DNA from 3 places in the Breoghania sp. genome. Region 2 is predicted to be linked to each of the others. Evidence: predicted binding sites of a transcription regulator. Region 2 holds the regulator's gene; each other region holds the start of a gene.
What was found. The regulator PhoB, encoded in region 2, activates phosphate uptake and scavenging genes when phosphate is short. The targets are predictions, from matches to a motif close to TGTCATNNANCTGTCAT.

Region 1 (2,200 bases), 1.7 Mb from region 2:
AGGGACAAGCCCAGAACCATCAACGTGATCCCCGCGGTCATTGCCTGCGCGGGAATGGAATGGATGTTGTTGTCGGTGAGCACAACGACAGCCAACATCGCCCCAGGCGAGGCGATGGAGGGGATCGCCAGCGGGTAGACCGCCCATTCCGCAACATTCCTGGAGACCTCGGAAATCTCCTTTTCCGGCTTGGAATCCCCGAAAATCATCGTCAGCGCGAACAGGAACAGCACGATGCCGCCAGCGATCTGGAACGAGGTCAGGTTGACGCTGATGGCATTGAGGACCGGCTGACCGGCAATCAGAAACCCCATCAGCACCAGGGCTGCGAAAAGCACCGCCCGAAAGGCCACCGAGCGACGCCGATCGTGGGCGACGGAGGCGGTCACCGCAATGAAGACCGGCACTGTACCCACCGGATCAATGACGGCGAACAACGTCGCGAACTGATGCAGCGCATTGGCCAAGGATAGTTCGGGTGACATGCTCTCTTGTGGCCTCGATGAACTGGCGTAACGGGAAATGAAGATCAGATGGGCACCGCGCAGGCCCATTATCTCTAGTAAATGAGGCAAATAAGCGGGAAGGCAATTTCCCGAAAAGACAATTTGCTGGGAAGACAGTTTGCCGGGAAGGCAATTTGCATATAGCGCCTTCGCTGTACAGGTCCGCCAACGGCTGGAGGAACAGGACCCAACGGTCGCCGGCAAATAAAAACCGCGATCCCGCATCCGGGACCGCGGTTATATCAAGCCTCACGCGGGCTTTTCAGCCTCGCGGGCCAAACCGAAAATCAGTGAATGGTCTCCTTGCGAAGGCGTACGATCTCGTCCTTTAAATGCAGTTTTCGGCGCTTCAGATCAGCGATTTCAAGATTATCCGTGCTCGGACTGACCATCGCTTTTTCGATTTCGCGTTCCAGGTCAGCATGGCGCCGTTCAAGCTCTAAGAGATGCGACTGCAAGGACATTGGGCAAAGCCTCCTATGTAGTTCGGCTAGAACAACAAGAGTGTGACACAGGCTGAGAACGGTGTCGAACGCCGCGCCGCCCGTGAGTGAACGAATTGATCACATCGGTCGTACGATTTCCGGGCAATTTCTTGGAAATTGCGCGACGTGCACACAATACCGCCCGAGGGGACGAGCCACTAACGCGCTGAAAATAAATGACGTCCGGTCACGGGTGCCTGCCCTGGCGGAATTTCGCAAGGCTCCCGGCGTGACCGAACGTCGCGACCTGAGCAATAACCCTCCCTGTTCTCAATGACATGCGGGAAAACACGCACAGCGATTACGCAAGGACACCCTACACCCCGCTCTGGCAAGACATCGCGCCCCCCACACAGCTTTCCCCCCGCCCGCGCGCTCTTCGATCCCCTTCGCGCTTTCGCTATGCTACATTGCGATCATTGGCAGACTTGCCGCCTTGCCGTTTGGACTGTCCGGTTCGTTCGCGCCCGACCTCTTGTCCCGCCCGTATCCTGGGTGGAGACAGGAAAGGGGCTGCGTCTGTGGAAGCAAAAATGACAGAAGACATGGAAGATGCGCTGCGTTCGGAACTTGCGCAATTGCGTCAGGAGCACCGCGATCTCGATGCCTCGATCGAGGCGCTTATCGAGACCGGCAGGGCCGATGCAATTCAGATGCAGCGTCTGAAGAAGAAAAAGCTCTGCCTGAAGGATCGGATCACCTCCATCGAGGACCGGCTCCTTCCCGACATCATCGCCTGACAGGCATTATCGGGGAAAAACAATTCCGCGCGCCCGCCCAGGGCGCAGCCGCATATTTTTTTTGAAACAACCGCAAGGCGCGCCGTCACGACGCGCCGACATCTTTCATTGTGAACACTCCGCCAGGCAGTGCTAGAAGCGCAAGCCCGTCTTGGCGCGATACATATCGCGATCGGCTCGATCAAGCACACTCCCCGCCCGGTCATCGCCGCAAAGACGCGCGACACCGAGGGAGGCGGAAAGCGGATAGCGCCGCCCCTCATGGCGGAACGGGTTGTCCGCCAGCGCCCGGTTAACCTCCAGCGCCACGGAACGCGCCTCCTGATCGGCGGTCTTCCACAACAGGGCGACGAATTCGTCTCCGCCGAGACGCCCCACCACATCGCAGCGCCGCAGCACACCCGTCAACACGCTCGCCACGTGCTTCAGGGCGGCATCGCCCGCAGAATGGCCCAGCGTGTCATTGATG
Region 2 (2,200 bases):
AATTGCTCTGAAACCGGGCATAACTGCCTCAGCTTAACTGGGGAAAACCGAGGTTATCCGCCGTTTTTGCATGAGGCAGGGTTGCGACGGCTTTCCGCCATATTGTACTCTGCGGGCACTCAGACACGACATCTCGTGTGGCGGACCGAGTTCGTAACCAATCTGTTAAATCTGGCAGGCGTCATCCGGCGGCTGAAGACTGAGTATATCCGTTGAGAAGCGGCTATTCGGCGGAGTTGTTATCAAATGTCCTGGACAACCGAACGCGTTGATCTTCTGAAGAGGCTTTGGTCAGAAGGTCTGAGCGCAAGTCAAATTGCCACCGAACTTGGTGGCGTTACTCGTAATGCTGTAATCGGCAAGGTGCACCGGCTTGGACTCTCCGGCCGTGCGAAAACCGCCAGCGCCCCTGCAAAGCCGCGACGCACCCGTCCTGCGGCATCTGCGCCCACCACCCGGCCTGCGGCCCCGCCCGCAGCCCCGCGTACGGTTGGCGCGACGGCGCTGAAGGCGGAAGCGGCACCCGTTGCCGTGGTCGCGGCCCAGCCTGCCCCGGTGGCCGAGCTGGTGATCCCCGAAGAACAGCGTGCCACGATCCTTCAGCTCAACGAGCGGACCTGCAAATGGCCCATCGGCGATCCGAGCCGCGAGGATTTCTATTTCTGCGGTCGCAATTCGGAGCCGGGCGTCCCCTACTGCCCGCACCATTGCCGCATCGCCTACCAGCCCATGAACGACCGCAAGCGCGGCGGGCAGCGGGCTCGGGGCTGATCGCGAGACCGGGCGACCTGCCCTCATGCGGGCCGGTCAAACGAAAATTGGCTTCCCCATCACGCATGTGACGGACAAGCCCTGATCTACAGAGAAACGGCCGCTTCCAAAGCGGCCGTTTTCTTGTATTTCAGATCTGCAATACGGGATCTACGCGCGAACGCGCGGCGTCGTTCGCGGCCTCAGGCTGCCGCGAACTGGTCATTGAAGGCATAACCGGAGCCGCGCACGGTGCGGATCGGATCCTTCGCCTTGCCGCGATTGATCGCCTTGCGCAGACGACCGACATGAACATCGACGGTGCGCTCGTCGACATAGACATCATGGCCCCAGACCCCGTCGAGCAACTGCTCGCGCGAGAAGACGCGGCCTGGCGCCTGCATCAGAAACTCCAGAAGGCGGAATTCCGTCGGCCCCAGATGAATCTCGCGGCCCGAGCGATAGACCCGGCGGGTTTCGCGATCGAGCTCGATGTCACCGGAGCGCAATTGCGAGGACACCACCTCCGGTTTGGAGCGGCGCAGGATCGCCGCCACGCGGGCCACCAGTTCGGGGATCGAGAAGGGTTTCACGACATAATCGTCAGCTCCGGTGGAGAGACCGCGAATGCGCTCCGCCTCTTCGCCGCGCGCTGTCAGCAGGATGATCGGCAGGCGGTCGGTCTCCTCGCGTGCACGCAGGCGCCGACACAACTCGATGCCGGAAAGCCCCGGCAGCATCCAGTCCAGCAACAGAAGATCCGGCTGCGACTCGCGCAGCAAGATCTCGGCGTCGTCGCCCCTTGCACAGGTCTCGACCACGTAGCCTTCCGCTTCCAGATTGTATTGCAGAAGCAGCCTGAGCGGTTCCTCATCCTCTACGACAAGAACCTTCGCCATTCCTTAGGTCTCCAGCCTCATTCCAGTCTGCGCGTCGAGATCAGCTCTCGCCGTCATCAGCGGAGTATTCCGTCTCGTCGGCACGCGGGCGCTCGTCCGTGAGCTGCTCGCCGGTGATCATGTAGTGGATGTTTTCCGCGATATTGGTCGCGTGGTCGCCGATACGCTCAATGTTCTTGGCACAGAACAGAAGATGCGCGCACATGGAGATATTGCGCGGATCCTCCATCATATAGGTGAGCAACTCGCGGAACAGGGAAGTGTAGAGCCGATCGATCTCCTCGTCGCGCTCACGCACGTTGCGGGCTTCCTCGGCATTGCTCTGCGTGTAGGCATCCAGAACAGTCTTGAGCTGCTGCATGGCCAGTTCCGCCATGTGCTCCACACCAATGACAAGCTTCTTGGAATGAAACTCGCCATTGATGGCGATGACGCGCTTTGCGATGTTCTTGGCGAGATCGCCGACGCGTTCCAGCTCGTTGCAGGTGCGCATGGCCGCCACGATCTGGCGCAGATCGCCTGCCATCGGCTGGCGGCGTGCGATCATCAGG
Region 3 (2,200 bases), 630 kb from region 2:
ATTCCGCGGTGCAGGACCTCACCCTCGACCAGACCGTATGGTTCCTGCGCGAAGTGTCGTTCGCCGAAGGCATTGAAGCCGTGATCGAGCGATTCCAGACGGGTATCTCGCGGCTTTCGCCGCAGATGCCGGATATCCTGCCGGATGCGCTGCGCACACTCGTTGCGAAACAGGGACGGGAATGGACTGAGGCCGGGGTACCCGCCTCCCTTGCGAACCGCATCGCACGGCTGGCAGTGGATGTGATGATCCCGAACATCATTCTGATCGCCGAAAGTGTGGAACGTTCTCCCGAAGAGGTCGCGCCTGTTTTCTTCGACGTCTCAAGCACCTTCCGCATCGGCCGGATCGATGCGCTGGCGCGCGATCTTCATATCTCCGATTACTATGATGGGCTGGCGCTTGACCGGGCCCGCTCCACCCTTGCCGATGCACATCGCAAGATTACGGCGCAGGTCCTTCGCACCGCCACCGGCAAGCTGGATGGCGCCATGGACAGTTGGGTCGCTGCCAACCGCGAAGACGTCAGCCGAACGACGCGCGCCGTGACGGAAATAACCGAGACCGATGCGTTGACCGTCTCGAAATTCTCCGTCGCCGCCAGCTTGCTGGCGGATCTCGCTCGGGGCTGAACAGCCCCGTATCGTTTGTCGAGGCAGGTCGAAACACGGCGCGCGGCGTAAAACCGCGCGCCTTTTCTCGCTCGGTTTTCCATTTCTTCTTCATCGCCAAGCACCCCGCACCGGGCCCGCGGAGGTATTTCCCGGATACCGAACTTTTTTCTTGGCATGTCATCTATCTGCTACAAAGTCCTGTATCTTTCGACTTGAGACAGCTTGCAGGGGGCCAGCTTCCCTGCGCCCCCGATTGGCATCGCCTGTCCCTGGACTGGCCGCCCTCCCCTCTGGTCGTTACTTTTTTCTGCAGGAGACTTGATGACACCAATCAACCTCGGCGAAATTCTCAATGAGATCGAGGCATTACGCTCAACGATCGTGACCGACTCGAAAACGATCGCCCACCGTTGGGCCGGCTGGATCGAGGATGACTCGTTTCATGCCAGCGCGATGAACTTCAGCCACTATCTCGCGTTGCGCCGTCAGGACATCCGCCCTCTGCAAGAGCGCATGAGCCGATGCGGTCTGTCGTCTCTGGGGCGTGCGGAAGGGCGCGTCATCCCCACGCTTGATGCGGTGGCGAACCTGTTGCGCGTCGCAACCGGCCAAAGGCCCCACCTTGTTCCGCTGAATGACGATTTTTATGCGGGCGCGGCCCGGATCTCGGCGCGCAGCGAACAACTCTTCGGCAGGCTCTCCCCCCATAGCCCGGTTTCGCTGCTGGTAACGCTGCCAAGCGAAGCGGCGGAAGACCCGGACTTCGCCCTGCGTCTCGCCGGGCTTGGCGTGGAGGCGGTGCGCATCAACTGCGCACATGACAATGAAGCTGCCTGGGACCGGATGATCGCCAACGTGGAAAAGGCGGCGGAGAAGAGCAACTGGCGAATGAAGGTGCTGATGGACCTGGCGGGCCCCAAGCTTCGCACTGGCGCCCTGCGCGAGGTGAAAGGCGGCAAGCGGATCTGGAGCGGCGATGAACTCGCGATCACCCTGCCCGGAGAACTCAAGTCCGCGCCCGAGCATGTTCTGGCAATCGAATGCACGAATCCGCGGGCGTTAAGGTCGGTGGAAACCGGCAATCGCGTTCTCATCGATGACGGAAAAGTCGTATCAGAAATCACGCAATGTCTTCCCTGGGGCGTCATGGTGCGGATCGTGACCGCGCCGAAGAACAAGGGTTACAAGCTGAAATCGGAAAAGGGGCTGAATTTTCCCGACACCGATCTGGAAATCGATGCCCTCACGCCGTGCGATATCGAGGCGCTCTCCTTCATCGCCCATCGCGCGGACGGGGTGGAGTATTCCTTTGTCCAGACGCCCGAGGACGTGGCCCTGCTTCAAAGCCACCTTGCGCGCGAACGCCCGCATGACTGGCAGAAACTTGGCCTCGTCCTCAAGATCGAGACGGAGCAGGCCATCCGCAACCTGCCGGACATGATTGTGCGAGCGGCCGGACGCCAGCCGACTGCCGTCATGATCGCGCGCGGCGATCTGGCAGCGGAAATCGGCTTTGCCCGTCTTGCGGAGATGCAGGAGGAAATCCTGTGGCTGTGCGAGGCGGCACAGGTGCCCGTGATCTGGGC

Region 1: the regulator PhoB is predicted to act here: its motif matches at 1,002-1,018, upstream of ABGM93_RS17085 (DUF465 domain-containing protein).
Region 3: the regulator PhoB is predicted to act here: its motif matches at 790-806, upstream of ABGM93_RS07195 (pyruvate kinase).

The regions. Positions count from the first base shown of each region.
Region 1 covers NZ_OY771475.1:3,933,145-3,935,344, reverse strand. Annotated here, with positions in the region: gene ABGM93_RS17090 (MarC family protein) at 1-485, opposite strand, end outside; gene ABGM93_RS17085 (DUF465 domain-containing protein) at 794-970, opposite strand; gene ABGM93_RS17080 (DUF465 domain-containing protein) at 1,525-1,731, shown strand; gene ABGM93_RS17075 (GGDEF domain-containing protein) at 1,864-2,200, opposite strand, start outside.
Region 2 covers NZ_OY771475.1:2,269,799-2,271,998, forward strand. Annotated here, with positions in the region: gene ABGM93_RS09805 (GcrA family cell cycle regulator) at 247-771, shown strand; gene phoB (phosphate regulon transcriptional regulator PhoB) at 954-1,649, opposite strand; gene phoU (phosphate signaling complex protein PhoU) at 1,690-2,200, opposite strand, start outside.
Region 3 covers NZ_OY771475.1:1,640,910-1,643,109, forward strand. Annotated here, with positions in the region: gene ABGM93_RS07190 (NAD-glutamate dehydrogenase) at 1-632, shown strand, start outside; gene ABGM93_RS07195 (pyruvate kinase) at 936-2,200, shown strand, end outside.